2 regions of the Vandammella animalimorsus genome follow, and region 2 is predicted to be linked to the other one. Evidence: riboswitches for the same ligand, from Rfam matches in the RefSeq annotation. Region 2 holds a riboswitch; the other holds the start of a gene.

Region 1 (7,773 bases), on a different contig from region 2:
GGGCTTGAACACCGCGGCCAAGAGGATGACGCTGATGAACGCCAACATCATCCAATCCGCGGGCCCGCTTGACCACGCGCCTCGCCATACGCCGTTTTGATAGGCCAGCCCAAAAAACACGGGATACCAAAACAGCACGGCCCAGCGCAAGCAGGTCCAGCCCCACAGCACGGCAAGGGCAATCCACATCAGCAGCACGCCACCGCCGATATAAGGCCAGGTCAGGCCACGCCGCCACCCTTCATCAGCGGGTATCAACGCGCATCCCGTGCAATCAGGGCGCAGTGGAAAGATGCTGTAGCCGACGGCAATGACCAGACCACATACGAAGTTCGCCACGACGAAGCGACGCGCCCGACTCGGCAGCCAGTGCCATCGCTGAAGCAGCGTGCCAAGGACGCTCATGGCGTTCTCACTTCTTCGCTTCTTACCCTCTGCCGCCCAACGCGGAGGCTCGGCGCCGAGATTCTCAACGGATGAAGCCCCAGAGGTTGCGCTGGCCGTTTTCCGCACCCTGGTCATTGGCGTCGGTGGGCAGCTCGCTGTAGAGCGTCCAGTAGATGGCGGCTGCGCCGCCGTTGTTGTTCAGCGCCACCTGCACGTCATGCACCAGCGTGGGGGCCAGCAGGTTGTGGCTGCCGGTCAGCGCCCGGTCGCCGCTGCTGACGAGGCTGTGGGTGGCGGCGGTGTAGTGGCGCCACAAGCCGTCTTCGCCCAGGTACAGCACGTCGCCGCGTCGGTTGATGGTGCGGCGGTCGAGGCTGGACAGCCGCGTGGCGCTGCACAGCGGCTGTGGCAGATCCTTGCGGTTGATGGCGCCGTCGGGTGTGCGCACGTACACGCCGCAGGTCTGGCTGGGCTCCAGGGCGTACCGAATGAAGTCGTAGGCCAGCACTTCGCCCGCGTTGGTGATGCCCAGCAGGTAGAGGGCGTCGCGGTGGAAGCTGCTGCGGATGTCGGAGTCGGTTTTGCCATGGATTTGCTGCCGGACCTGACTGGCCTGCCAGGGCTGGCCAGCGGCGGGGGAGACGGCCAGGTGGCGGTCGAAGCGGTACACCGGGCCGTCCGAGACGGACTGCGCCCAGTCCACCGCCGCCAGGCCGCGGTGCACGCGCACGCGGCCCAGGAGGGCGCTGGCGGAGGGGCCCGCCGTGTCGATGCGCTGCGCCACTCCAAAGCCTGCGCTGAGCGTGCCGCGCGCCACTACGACCTGACTGTGCTTGCTGTCGCGCGGCACGGTGCCGGCCCAGACCATGTTGCCGTTGTTGTCCAGATCAAAGCTGGCGCGCACGTTGAAGGTCTCTCTGCTGTGCTCGGCAAAGATGTGGCGCCGCCAGACGGGTGCGCTCGCCAGACGCCAGCTCACGGCGGTGTGCGCCACGGTGGGGTCAATCAGGGGCGGGGTGCCGCGGCGCTGCATCCAGTAGGTGTGCATGATGGCCACGTTGCCGGCGTTGTCCACGCGCAGCTGCACGGGGTCGGTCAAGTAGGCGGCCCGGATATCGGCCTTGAGCGGCAGGTCGGTCACCACCTGCGGCGCGCTCCAGGTGCTGGTGGCGGGGTCGTATTGCGACAGGTACAGGTAGTAGCACCGGTTGGGCGCCTTGTCGTAGGCCGTGGCGCTGCACACATCGCTGCTGGCCCAGGCCACGGCGGCATGGCCATTGGCGGGCGACATGGCCACGCGGGTATAGGCGGCGCGCTCGTGAATGTGCACTTCGTGCGTGGGCAGGGTGCTGCTGCCCAGTATTTGCGCTGGCCCCCAGCTGACCTGGCCTGTTGCATCCACCTTGCCGCGCACGATGTGGATGGACGATTGCGCCTCGCCTGCAACGGGCGTCTGGCCGCGCAGCGGCAGCGGCTTGACTGCCAGCATCAGGGCGTTGTTGTCGTTGTCCACCGCCACGCCGATCCCGCCAGGCCGCACGGGGCGCGCCCGCAGGTTATCGCCCAGGACCTCGCCCGGGGCATACATCTGGCTGGCGCGCCATGGGTTGGCCGCAGGCGTTGGTGCCGGAGCGGGCGTTGGTGCTGGTGCTGGTGCGGGCGTTGGTGCCGGAGCGGGTGTTGGCGCTGGAGCTGGAGCTGGAGCGGGCGTTGGCGCTGGAGCTGGAGCTGGAGCTGGAGCTGGAGCTGGAGCCGGCGTTGGTGCTGGAGCCGGTGCAGGTGGCGTCGGCGCTGGCGCCGGAGTGGGCGCTGGTGTCGGGGCAGGGGTTGGCGCAGGAGCAGGAGCAGGGGTTGGCGTTGGCCCTGGAGTTGGCACCGGCGCTGGGCTCGGCGCAGGAGCCGGAGTGGGCGTCGGCGCTGGCTCATCGCCCCCACCACCGCCACAAGCCGTCATCGCCGCAGAGGCGAACAGCGCCGCCAGGGCATGCAAGCGCCGGTGGCTGGCGTGCCAGGGTGCTTGGCGGGCGGATGCTTGGCTTGCCTGGGGCTCGCCCAGTGGTGCAATAGGCGGTGTATGCATGGTCACTCCCTCAAAGATCAAAAAACGGCCTCCAGCCGAAAACGCGCATTGTCAGCGCTGGCGGGGCGCAATCCACCTGGGGATTACTCTGAGAGAACCTGTTCAAAGTCTCTGCACGGCTGGCAAGACAGTGGATTGGGGCGGTCTACTGCGCCCGCAAAGCCTCGCCATAGACCCAGCCATGGCTGCGTTTTGCGCCTTGCAGCCCATCCCAAGCCACTTTTTGCCCGCTCGCGCCGAGACTTTGAACAGGCTCTGACGCCACGGCACTGACCTTGCCTGCACGGCCCTGGGCGGCACGCCGTGTGCAGAGGCAAGGTTTCGCCTTGGCAAGTTGAGCTTTTCTGGCTTGTTGCGTGATGGGCGCTGTCATTCACCGGGCATTAACCCAGACCACTTCGCCAGGGTGGTGCTCGGCCACGGTGTCCAGCGCGGCGGCCTGTTGGCTGGGGTGGCGCGGGTCGATGTCGTGACCGAACACGGTCAAATCCAGCCCCCGCGCGCGCCAGGTCTGGATTTCGCCCGCCGTGAGCACACTGGCGCCGACCCACACCGGATGCGCTCCGGTGTCGAACAGGGCGCGCAGCGATTCAAAGCCCTGTCGGGTGGTCGTGAGGATGACCATGCGGGTGCGGCTTTGTCAGTAGGTTCGATCAAGGCCCGACCAAGACCCGCTCAAGCCTTCTGGATCGGGATATAGACCTCCCCACCGCCGGCGGCGAATTCCCTGGACTTTTCATCCATGCCGGCTTTCAAGGCTTCGGCTTCGCTCAAGCCCTTGGCGGCGGCGAAGTCGCGCACTTCCTGCGTGATCTTCATGGAGCAGAACTTGGGGCCGCACATGCTGCAGAAGTGCGCGGTCTTGCTGCTGTCCTTGGGCAGGGTTTCGTCGTGGAAGTCGCGTGCGGTGTCGGGATCCAGCCCCAGGTTGAATTGGTCTTCCCAGCGGAATTCAAAGCGGGCCCTGCTGATCGCGTCGTCGCGCGCGCGGGCGCTGGGGTGGCCCTTGGCCACGTCGGCGGCGTGGGCGGCGATCTTGTAGGCGATGATGCCTTGCTTCACATCATCGCGGTCGGGCAGGCCCAGGTGCTCCTTGGGCGTGACGTAGCACAGCATGGCCGTGCCCATCCAGCCGATCATGGCCGCGCCTATTGCCGAGGCGATGTGGTCGTAGCCGGGGGCGATGTCGATGGTCAGCGGGCCCAGGGTGTAGAACGGCGCTTCGTGGCAGTGTTTGAGCTGCTCGGTCATGTTCTCCTGGATCATGTGCATGGGCACGTGGCCGGGGCCTTCGATCATGGTTTGCACGTCGTGCTTCCAGGCGATTTGCGTCAGCTCGCCCAGGGTGCGCAGCTCGGCGAACTGGGCTTCGTCGTTGGCATCGGACGCGCAGCCGGGGCGCAGGCCGTCGCCCAGGCTGAAGCTCACGTCATACGCCTTCATGATTTCGCAGATTTCCTCGAAGTGGGTGTAGAGGAAGCTCTCCTTGTGATGCGCGATGCACCACTTGGCCATGATGGAGCCGCCGCGGCTGACGATGCCCGTCACCCGATTGGCCGTGAGGTGGATGAAGGGCAGGCGCACGCCGGCGTGGATGGTGAAGTAGTCCACGCCCTGCTCGGCCTGCTCGATCAGCGTGTCGCGGAAGATTTCCCAGGTCAGGTCTTCGGCGATGCCACCCACTTTTTCCAGCGCCTGGTAGATGGGCACGGTGCCGATGGGCACGGGGCTGTTGCGGATGATCCAGTCGCGCGTGGTGTGGATGTTCTTGCCGGTGGACAGATCCATCACCGTGTCGCCGCCCCAGCGGATGGACCAGACGAGCTTTTCCACCTCCTCCTCGATGCTGCTGGTCACGGCCGAGTTGCCGATGTTGGCGTTGATCTTCACGCGGAAGTTGCGGCCGATGATCATTGGCTCGATTTCCGGGTGGTTGATGTTGGCCGGGATGATGGCGCGCCCGCGCGCCACTTCGTCGCGCACGAACTCGGGCGTGATGACATCGGGGATCACCGCACCCATCGGGTTGCCCCGGCGGCGCGCCTCGCGCGCAGCATCGCCCAAGTGCTCGCGCAGCCACTCCATGCGGCCGTTCTCGCGCAGGGCGATGTATTCCATCTCGGGCGTGATGATGCCTTGGCGTGCGTAGTGCATTTGCGTGACGTTGCGGCCAGCCTTGGCGCGGCGCGGCTGGCGTTGCAGCCCGGCCGCTTCCTGCCGCAGTTGGGCGATGCGCTCGGCATCGCGCCCCTCGTGCTTACCGCCGTCGTCCAGGATGTGGGCCAGGCGGCCGGCGTAGGTTTCGGTGTCGCCGCGCTCCTCAATCCATGCCTGGCGCAGCGCGGGCAGGCCACGGCGCACGTCGATCTGAGCCTGCGGGTCGGTGTAGGGGCCGCTGGTGTCGTACACGCTGGCCTGCGCGCCGTTGGTGAGCTGGATGTCGCGCACGGGCACGCGGATGTCCGCGCGCGAGCCTTGCAGATAGGCTTTGCTGGAGGCGGGCAGCGGCTCGCGCGTGAGCGCCAGCAGTTGCTTGAGGGAAGAAAGTTTTTCAGGTGCGTTCATGGGGCCTCGCAATCAGGGGGGAAAGTCGCTTTTTCACCCCGGAGGCCCGGCCCACTGCGGTCGCCAGGCCCAGGAAGCTGTGTTCCAAGGGCCTGGGCTGCATGGGCCGCATTGGCGGCTGCCAGCTCATCCTTACGCCGGTACTAACCGGATCAAGTTGACGGGTTCGGCCTGGGCCATCTCAGCGCGCCTTTGGGGCCGGTGTTCAGAGCCGACTCCCAAGGCGCGCACCCCGGAGTGCGGCGCGCATCATACCGCCGGCGCTGCCGCCCGGGCCTCCGGTCAATCCCGCAGCAGTTGAGAGGCAGGCTCTTAAACCTGGGCCCCGGCCTGGCGCAGCAGCTGCGCCACCTGCTCGCCCAGCGCCTGGGCCTGGGCCAGCGTGGCAATGGCTGCGCTGGCCTGCACCTGCACCAGGGGGCGCTGGCCTTGTGGGTCGCCCCAGGCCGCGCGCAGCCACAGCGTGTCTGGCGCCTCGGCCCAAACAGCATGGGCCGCCAGCGGCACGGAGCAGCTGCCGCCCAGGGCGCGGCTGACGGCGCGCTCGGCGGCTGTGGCCAGCCAAGTGGGCAGGTGCGACAAGGCCTGCAAGGCGGTCTGCAACTGCTGGGCCTGGGGCGTGTGCGGCTGGGTGGCCAGCACTTCGATGCCCAGCGCGCCCTGGCCTGCAGCGGGCAGCATTTGTTCGGGCGTGAACTGCATGCGGATGCGCCCGGCCAGTTGCAGGCGTTCCAGCCCGGCGGCGGCCAGTACGATGGCGCTGAACTGGCCTTCGTCGAGCTTGCGCAGACGCGTGTCCAGGTTACCGCGCAAAGGCTCGATGCGCAGATCCGGGCGCAGGTGCTGCAGCAGCACCTGGCGGCGCAGGCTGGAGGTGCCGACCACGGCGCCTTCGGGCAGGTCTTCCAGCCGCGCGTAGTGGTTGGAGACAAAGGCATCGTGCGGATTGCCTCGCTCGGGCACGCAGGCCAGTGCGAAGCCTGCGGGCAGTTCCATGGGCACATCTTTGAGCGAGTGCACGGCCAGGTGCGCGCGGCCATCGACCAGCGCGGCTTCCAGCTCCTTGACGAACAGACCTTTGCCGCCGACCTTGCTCAGGCTGCGGTCGAGGATCTGATCGCCGCGGGTGGTCATGCCCAGCAGCGTGGCCTGCAGCCCCTGGGCCTGCAGGCGTTGCTGGATATGTTGGGCCTGCCAGAGGGCCAGGCGGCTTTCGCGCGTGGCAATGACGCAGGTGGCGGGGGGGCGGGTGGAAGCGTTCATGAGGGGAGTGAGTGCGTGGCCATCGAAAGCCCGTGCCGTGCGTTGCAGTGGCGCTTTGAACAGGCTCACTTTGAACAGGCGCTCAGGGCGCGGGCGGCGGCAATGGTAGCGCGCCCAGAAGGCAGGGCAGGGCAAGGCAGGGCAGGGCGATGCAGACAGACGCAAGCTGCGCGGCGCGCCAGCGGGGCAAGCGTATGAACGGGCGCTCAAAACCCCGGCTGCTGTCGCTCGCGTTCTCGTTGCGAGGCCAGGCTGGCCAGCTGGCCCCAGGTCTGCAGCCCTTGGGCCTGGGCATGGGCCAGGGCGATCAGGGCCAGCTCGGCCGTGGCCATGGCGTCGGCCACGGCGTCGTGGCGGGCGCTGTGCGCCAGGCCCAGGGCTTGCAGCCAGGCGTCCAGGTCGTGATCGCCGGAGATGACAGGCGTCTTGTTCGGCATATCGGCTTGCAGCGCCGTTGGGCAGGGGCCGAGCAGGGCTGGCAACAGTTGCGCCAGATCGCACACGCCAGGCAGGGGCAGCAGCATCTTGCCTGTGCGGCTGCTGGGTGCGTGCTTGCCCAGCCATTGCTGCGCGGCGCGGTGCAGCATGGCCTGGTCGAACCAGGCGTGCCAGGCCAGCCACAGCGCGTCCTGGCCCCATTCGAGCAGCTCCAGCAGGGCCAGGCGCGGATCCTGGCCCTGGCTCAGGTCGTCCTGGGTCAGGCCGTGAAACAGCTGGCCCAGCGGGCTGATGGGCACTGGCACCTTGAGCACGCGCGCAAAGCTGTGGCCCAGGGCGATGCCGGGCTGGGCGCCGCAGGCCTGGATGCGCACCGCGCCGATGGACAGCACGCTGTCGCGCTGGCGGTCCAGCCCGGTGGTTTCCAGATCGAATACCACCAGCGCCTGCGTGGCCAGCGGCTGCGCGCCGGGCTGGGCGAAGGGCTGCAGCTGGGCCAGGCGCTGCTGCAGTTCATGGCGCTGCGGTGGTGGCAGAGGGGGCAGCGGCGCGGCCTGGCGCGCGCCCAGCCATTGGCGCAGGGTTTGCCACATGGAAGAGCTCATAGGCGGTAGTTCAGGCGCAGCGCGTCTTGCAGGCGGCTGGCCTCGGCCAGCGCGGCGCGCAGCACGCGCAGCTCCAGCGTATTGCACTGCTGCAGCGCGATCAGGTTGTCCAGCGGCTGGCCTTGTTGCTGCTGGCGCTGGTGGTGGCGCAGGCGCAGCTGCTGCAGGAAGTTGAAGGCGTCCTCATAGGTCTTGACGCGCTCTGGGCGCAAATGGCCGCGCTCGCCCAGCCAGCGCAGCCGCTGTACGGTGGAGGCCGCGCTGCAGCCCTGGGCCAGCGCCAGGATGCGCACGGCATCGACGCAGATGGCCAGGGCCTGCTTTTTGATGTCCAGCGTGGTGCCGCCCTGGGCAGCGCCCAGGGCTTGGATCAGGCGGTGCTTGAGGCCCTGCGCACCGCCGATGGCCGGCGGCGTGCGCTGCAGCGCGAAGCTG
Region 2 (7,773 bases):
CTCCAGGAAACTGTCGTTCTTGCTGACGAAGTCCGTCTCGCAGTTGACCTCGACCATGGCGCCAGTCTGGCCCTGCATGGCCACAGCGATCACGCCTTCGGCCGTCACGCGCGAAGCGGCCTTGCCAGCCTTGGTGCCAAGCTTGATGCGCAGCAGCTCTTCGGCCTTGGCCATGTCGCCATCGGCCTCAACCAGGGCCTTCTTGGCCTCCATCATGGGCGCATCGGTTTTTGCACGAAGCTCTGCCACCATACTTGCTGTCACTGCAGCCATCACATTCTCCAATCCAAATCAGTACAAAAATCAAATTCTGCCGCTGGCATACGAAAAAGGGGCACTCTGTGCGACGCCCCCTTTTGATCGATGCACGCCGCTCTGACAAGAAAGCCAAGCGGCATCACGGCGCTGTGCGCGGGAGCAGCGGCTTACTCGGCCGCCTCCTCCTGCACCTCGACGAACTCATCGCCCTGCTCGCCAGCGGCCAGCTTGACCACTTCATCGACGGCGTTGTTGCGGCCCTCGATGATGGCGTCGGCAATGCCACGGGCATACAGGGCCACGGCCTTGGCCGAGTCGTCATTGCCGGGGATGACGTAGTCGATGCCTTCAGGGTTGTGATTGGTATCGACGACACCGATCAACGGAATGCCCAGCTTGTGCGCTTCAGACACGGCAATCTTGTGGTAACCCACGTCAATGACGAAGATCGCATCGGGCAGCGCGCTCATGTCCTGGATGCCACCGATGTCGCGCTCGAGCTTTTCGATCTCGCGCGAGAACATCAGTTGCTCTTTCTTGCTCATGGCTTCCAGACCAGCCTCCTGCTGAGCCTTCATATCCTTGAGGCGCTTGACCGAAGTCTTCAGGGTCTTGAAGTTGGTCAACATGCCGCCCAGCCAGCGCTGGTCCACATAGGGCATGCCGGCGCGCTGCGCTTCCTGGGCGACGAACTCGCGCGACTGGCGCTTGGTGCCCACGAACAGGATGGTGCCGCGATTGGCTGCCAGCTGGCGCGCAAACTTTTGCGCCTCCTGGAACTTGGGCAGCGTAGCCTCCAAGTTAATGATGTGAATCTTGTTGCGATGGCCGAAGATGAAGGGGGCCATCTTGGGGTTCCAGAAACGGGTTTGGTGGCCGAAATGCACACCCGCTTCCAGCATTTCACGCATGGTGATCGACATAGCTGTCTCTGCTTTCAAAGTCCGAAGGTTGGTTTCCTAGACCGGCCCCGCACTGGCACCCTGCGCCGCCATTGCCACAAAAGAGCACAATGACAACCGCAACTTGCGCAGCACCCTGGATGAACCGGCCTGCTATTTGCCTTGCTGCGATGCGAAGCCCGTAAAAGCACAATCAAAGCTTCAGCAGTACCCGCATCAAGCAAAACCGGTGGATTTTAGCACAGCAGCTACTTGCTGCAGCCGCTCGATCGGAAGCGGGCGACAGCCCCGCGTTTTGTGGGAAAATCGCGCGTTTTGCGTGCGCTTGGCAGTCCATTTGAATCCGCTGGACTGTCAACCGTGCAGAGACTTCGGACAGGATCTCAAGCGCGGCACAGGCCGCGTTTTTGCTTTTTACCCGGCACTTCTTCTTTTTTGGGCTTTCCCATGATTCAGATCACCCTTCCCGATGGTTCGCAGCGCCAGTTCGACAGCGCCGTCACCGTGGCCGAGGTGGCCGCCGCCATTGGCCCCGGCCTGGCCAAAAATACTGTGGCCGGCAAGGTCGATGGCCGCCTGGTGGATGCCAGCGATCTGATCGAGCACGACGCTCGCGTGCAAATCATCACCCCCAAGGATGAGGAAGGCGTAGACATCATCCGCCACTCCTGCGCCCACTTGGTGGGCCACGCCGTCAAGCAGCTCTACCCGTCGGCCAAGATGGTCATCGGCCCAGTGATCGACGAGGGCTTTTATTACGACATCTCCTACGAGCGCCCCTTCACCCCAGAGGACATGGCCGCTATTGAGCAGCGCATGAAGGAGCTGATCGCCAAGGACTACGATGTCATCAAGCGCATGACGCCGCGCGCTGAAGTCATCCGCATCTTTCAGGAGCGTGGCGAGGACTACAAGCTGCGCCTGATCGAGGACATGCCCAATGAACAGGCCATGGGCCTGTACTTCCACGAGGAATACGTGGACATGTGCCGCGGCCCGCATGTGCCCAACACGCGTTTTCTGAAGGCTTTCAAGCTCACCAAGCTGGCTGGCGCCTACTGGCGCGGCGACTCGCGCAACGAGCAGCTGCAGCGCATCTACGGCACGGCCTGGGCCGACAAGAAGCAGCTCGATGCCTACATCCAGCGCATTGAGGAGGCCGAAAAGCGCGACCACCGCCGCCTGGGCCGCGAGCTGGATCTGTTCCATCAGGACGAGCACTCGCCCGGCACCGTGTTCTGGCACCCCAAGGGCTGGATCATCTGGCAGCAAGTGGAGCAGTACATGCGCCGCGTCTACCAGGAAAACGGCTATCTCGAAGTCAAAGGCCCGCAAATCCTGGACAAAACCCTGTGGGAGAAAACCGGCCACTGGGACAAATACCGCGAGAACATGTTCATCACCGAGAGCGAAAAGCGCGACTACGCACTCAAGCCGATGAACTGCCCCGGCCACCTGCTGATCTTCAACCAAGGCATCAAGAGCTACCGCGACCTGCCGCTGCGCTATGGCGAATTCGGCCAGTGCCACCGCAACGAGCCCTCCGGCGGCCTGCACGGCATCATGCGCGTGCGCGCCTTCACGCAGGACGACGGCCACATCTTCTGCACGCCCGAGCAGCTGCAGGCCGAGGTGCAGCACTTCACCCAGGTGCTGCAGCGCGTCTACCGCGACTTTGGCTTCACCGACATCATCTACAAGGTCGCCACCCGGCCCGAGAAGCGCATCGGCACCGAAGAGAGCTGGGACCAGGCCGAGGCCGCGCTGATCGACAGCCTCAAGGCCAGCGGCGTGCAATACCGCATCGCCGAGGGCGACGGCGCCTTCTACGGCCCCAAGCTCGAATACACGCTGCGCGATGCCCTGGGGCGCGAATGGCAGTGCGGCACCATCCAGGTTGACCCCTCAATGCCTGAGCGCCTGGATGCCCAATACGTCGGCGAGGACGGCGCACGCCACCGCCCGCTGATGCTGCACCGCGCCATCGTCGGCAGCCTGGAACGCTTCATCGGCATCCTCATCGAGCACTATGCCGGCGCCCTGCCCGTCTGGCTGGCGCCGCAACAAGTCAGTGTGCTCAACATCACCGACGCCCAGGCCGACTACTGCCGCGAGCTTGTTGTAAAACTCCAAAAAGCCCTGCCGCACCAACCCATCCGCGCCGAGTTGGATTTACGCAACGAAAAGATCACTTATAAAATACGTGAGCACGCCTTGCAAAAAGTGCCGTTCATTCTCGTGGCCGGCGACAAGGAGAAGGCCGCAGGCACCGTGGCAGTCCGCGGCCGTGGCAACCAGGATTTGGGGGTCATGCCGCTGGAGCAATTCATCGCATTGATCAGCGAAAGAATTGCCGCCAAGCAATAAATGCCTGTCTGCCCTGTCCTCAGCCTGTTCATGATCTTTAAGGGCCTTGCTGCCCGCCACTCCGCCCGGCCATTGCCGGGCGGCTTCTTGCAACCAACCGTTTGAAGGTGAGAGCCATCGCTACTGAATACCGTGACCGTCGACACCGCGAAGAGCGCAAGCATCGACTCAACCGTGAAATCAACGCGCCCGAGCTGCGCGTGACCGGGCCAGACAATGAGCCCATCGGCGTCATCAGCCTGCAGGAAGCCCTGCGCATGGCCGGCGACCTGGATGTCGATCTGGTCGAGATCGCGCCCACCGCCAACCCGCCCGTGGCGCGCCTGATCGACTACGGCAAGTTCAAGTATCAGGAACAAAAACGCGCTGCCGAGGCCAAGGCCAAGCAGACCGTCATCGACATCAAGGAAGTCAAATTCCGCCCTGGCACCGACGACGGCGACTACAACATCAAGCTGCGCAACATCCGTCGTTTTCTTGAGGACGGCGACAAAGTCAAGGTCACACTGCGTTTTCGCGGCCGCGAAATCACCCACCAGAATCTGGGCCTGAACCTGCTCAACCGACTGCGCGAAGAACTGGGCGATGCCATCGTCGTCGAGCAATTCCCCAAGCTCGAAGGGCGCCAGATGATCATGATGATCGCGCCGCAAAAGAAAAAAGCCAGCGGCGGCGGCAAACCAAAGGCCACTGCCCCGCAGTCCCAGCCCGGCAGCGAAGCCGCCCCGGACTGATCCAAGCAACCACCCGCCCCAGGCCACCGCCCACTTAAGGGCGAGCCGCAAGCACCACCCACACGCGCTGCATGCCATCACAGATGATGGCTGCGGCGCGTCGTCGTCTGCGCCGAGCCCTGCTGCTACTCGCCAAGCAGACATCATTCCCGATGCGCCAGACGGGAAATACCGGCCGCTAACGCCAGCAGTCAGGCGCTATCATGCCGTCGGCGCAGGCTTCTCCACACGGCAGGCCTGCCTCCATATTCCCCGAGGGGAGCCCCGCGCCAAGGGGCTGAGAAACTGTTGGTCGGCACGCCCGCAGCGCCTGGGCATGCCCGGCAGCACAGTGACCCTTTGAACCTGATCCGGATCATGCCGGCGAAGGGACGGGCAAGGCCCCAGGTACAGCCCCCGCTGTCGCACCCAGGCCACCCCCGTGCTCCTCGCAGGCCCAATCCACACCAACGAGGAGCACACCATGACCGCCTTCACCGAACAACTGCGCCAAGCCAACCTGCAGACCTGGGAGCAGGCTGCCGAACACCGCTTCGTCCAAGAGCTGTTTGCCGGCACCATCGACGATGCCGTCATGGCCCACTACCTGATTCAGGATCACCGCTTCCTCGACAGCTTCCTGACCCTGCTGGGCAGCGCCATCGCCACCGCCGACACTTTCGAGGCGCGGCTGCGCTTTGGTCGCTTTGCCGGCATGGTCTCAGGCGACGAAAACACCTACTTCCTGCGCGCCTTCGAAGCCTTGGGCGTGAGTGAGGCGCGCCGCCACCAGGAGCCGGACACAGCCCCCACGCAGGGCTTTCAGGCCATCATGCGCGAGGCTGCTGCAACCCGCAACTACGCCGCCGTGCTGGCTGTGCTCAACGTCGCCGAATGGCTCTACCAGGACTGGGCCACACGCGGCAACAAGCCCTTGCCCGAGCACTTCGTGCACGCCGAATGGGTCACGCTGCACAACAACCCCTTCTTCAACGACTTCGTCGCCTTCCTGCGCGCCGAGCTCGACCGCATCGGCCCGGCGCACAGCGACATCGCGCACGACTTCTTCCGCCGCGCCGTGGCGCTGGAGCTGGCCTTCTTCGACGAAGCCTACAACGCCTGAACAGGAGCGCCGCCCATGACAACCGTCTTCGAGCGCCTCAAGGCTGCCGCCCTGTCCGACTGGAACCGCTACGTCGACCACCCCTTCATCCGCCAAATGGAAGCGGGCACCCTGCCCCAGCCCGTGTTCCAGCAGTACCTGATCCAGGACTACCTGTTCCTGATCCAATACGCGCGCGCCCACGCCCTGGCCATCTACAAAAGCCGCACACTGGAAGACATGCACATCGCACAGGAAGGGCTCAATGCCATCCTGGGCGAAATGAACCTGCACGTGCGCCTGTGCGAGCGCTGGGGCCTGAGCCCGGCCCAGCTCCAGGCCGCGCCCGAGCACCAGGCCACCGTGGCCTACACCCGCTACGTGCTCGACTGCGGCCAAAGTGGCGACCTGCTGGACCTGAACGTGGCCCTGGCCCCGTGCATGATCGGCTACGCCGAAATCGGCCGCCGCCTGGCCCCTGCTCTGGCCGCGCGGCCCGACCACCCCTACCGCGAATGGATCAGCGAATACTCCGGGCAAGCCTTTCAGCAAGCCGCCCAGGCCTGTATCGCCCACATGGACAAACTCGCTGCCCACGCCATGACCGAGGCACGTTTTACCGAACTCACCGCCATCTTCGCCCAAGCCGCCCGCCTGGAGGCTGACTTCTGGCAGATGGGCTTCGATCTGGCCAAGTAGGTGCCCGAACACTGATGTGGTCTGACTCACGCACCTGGCTCGCGGAGCAGGCACCGAAGGACAGTCACGAACTCTGGGTTTGCTGCGACAAGCCCAGCAATTGCTTGACCACCCTGCCCGTGTCCCGATAGTGGCGCGCCAACAAGCCGGCGGCCAGACCGGCATCGCGCGCCACTGCCGCATCCATGAGTTGGCGGTGCTCGGCCAGTACATCACGCCCCACCTGCCAGTACCGACCATCGCGCAGCGCCGGCTGACGGTAGCGCTCGCTTTGTGCATATAACTGTTCAGCAAAGCTCAGCAACCAACCTGAGCCGCAAGCTGCGATAAGGCTACGGTGGAACTCGTAGTGGCGTTGCTCGAACTGCGCCTCGGCATCGCTATGGCCGTCCTGTTCATCAGCTGCGTAGTAACGCCGGGTAGCCAAGGCCAACGCATGGTAGGCCGACACGACCTGAGCCTCCCACTGGTCGTCGCCCTTGACCAGGGATCGGCGCAACGCCTCACACTCGATGACGATGCGGGTCTCAATCACATCCCACATCTGCTCTTCGGAAAAAGGCGCTACGCGAAAACCGCGCGATGTGGTAGATACCACCAATTGCTCGCTAAGCAAGCGGTTTAAGGCCTCACGCAGCGGCGAGTAGCTGATTCCGTAACAATTCTTAAGTTGCGCCAGGCGCAGCGCCTGGCCTGCGGGAAAGCGCCCAGCAATGATGTCGCGGCGCAACGCTCGATGCGCTTGCTCGGCCAGGGTGATTTCTTCGTAGATGGCCCCCTCTGGCTGCGCAGAATGCGGGGCCTGTGTTTTGGCGACCTTTATGCGGGGCTTCATGGCGGACTCCGTAGACCACTGCTTCGTCTCATGGCTATCGGGCATAGACCTAGGCTGCGGCCCCAAACCGTAGACAGTCGAATGCAGTGGGATACAGGCAGCAGGTCAAAAATCTGCCAAGGTCGTGATGCCAAACCTTGGCAGACGCGACTCACAGGGAGAGTTCGCTCACTTGCATGCCAGGCACGATTATGTACTGCTGGGCCCGCCTGCGCCTCGCGCAGCCAGCAAGGCGCCGTAGCCAGGCACCTGCGCATCCAAGCCCAGGCGCTTGAGCATCTGGTAAACCGTGGCCACAGATGAAGAGAGCACGGGCAGCCCAATGCGATCCTCGATGGGCTGAATGGAAGCCAACGAAGGCATTTGCACACAGGCCGATGCCACCACTGCGTCCACACCGCTGGTCTTGAGCTTGCGGCTGATCTCGATCGGCGCGCGCGGATCCTGGCGTCCGACTTCCAGGTTGTCGGCGATTTCCAGCGAGATGCTGTCCACGACCTCAATGCCTTCGTGCTCGATGTAGTCGATCACCAGCTGTGTCAGCGGCTTCATGTAAGGGGTCAGGATGGAGATTTTCTTGGCCCCTAAAGCCTGCAAGCCTTCAACCAGCGCCCCGGCGCTGGTCACGACGGGTGCAGGCGCGCCATTGGCTACCGTGCAGGCATGCAGGCGCTGTTCAGAGATGCGGTGGTAGCCCTTGCCCATGCTCATGATGGCCACCAAGCACGCGTAGCCCAACACGTCCACGCGAGCATCCGACAACTCCAACGCACAGCGATCGCTGTCTGCGTCCATGGCCGACAGCTCCTCCTTGGTGACATGCTTCATGCGCATGCGACTGGAGTGAAATGTAAAGCGCTCCGGAGCCACGGCCTCGCGAGCACGCAACACTGCTGG

What was found. Region 2 has a riboswitch for thiamine pyrophosphate ahead of CLI93_RS07795 (TenA family protein). Riboswitches for the same ligand answer to the same signal wherever they lie in the genome.
Region 1: linked by a shared signal. The riboswitch ahead of thiC (phosphomethylpyrimidine synthase ThiC) and the one ahead of CLI93_RS07795 (TenA family protein) in region 2 are both predicted to bind thiamine pyrophosphate.

The regions. Positions count from the first base shown of each region.
Region 1 covers NZ_NTBH01000007.1:19,084-26,856, reverse strand. Annotated here, with positions in the region: gene CLI93_RS10555 (hypothetical protein) at 1-405, opposite strand, end outside; gene CLI93_RS14935 (hypothetical protein) at 470-1,975, opposite strand; gene CLI93_RS15560 (hypothetical protein) at 1,990-2,454, shown strand; gene CLI93_RS10545 (hypothetical protein) at 2,841-3,092, opposite strand; gene thiC (phosphomethylpyrimidine synthase ThiC) at 3,143-5,032, opposite strand; TPP riboswitch at 5,144-5,277, opposite strand; gene hemC (hydroxymethylbilane synthase) at 5,345-6,295, opposite strand; gene CLI93_RS10530 (3'-5' exonuclease) at 6,502-7,326, opposite strand; gene CLI93_RS10525 (DUF294 nucleotidyltransferase-like domain-containing protein) at 7,335-7,773, opposite strand, start outside.
Region 2 covers NZ_NTBH01000004.1:173,849-181,621, forward strand. Annotated here, with positions in the region: gene tsf (translation elongation factor Ts) at 1-273, opposite strand, end outside; gene rpsB (30S ribosomal protein S2) at 426-1,181, opposite strand; gene thrS (threonine--tRNA ligase) at 1,608-3,527, shown strand; gene infC (translation initiation factor IF-3) at 3,635-4,261, shown strand; TPP riboswitch at 4,507-4,650, shown strand; gene CLI93_RS07795 (TenA family protein) at 4,725-5,363, shown strand; gene tenA (thiaminase II) at 5,379-6,041, shown strand; gene CLI93_RS07805 (GntR family transcriptional regulator) at 6,106-6,876, opposite strand; gene CLI93_RS07810 (maleate cis-trans isomerase family protein) at 7,066-7,773, opposite strand, start outside.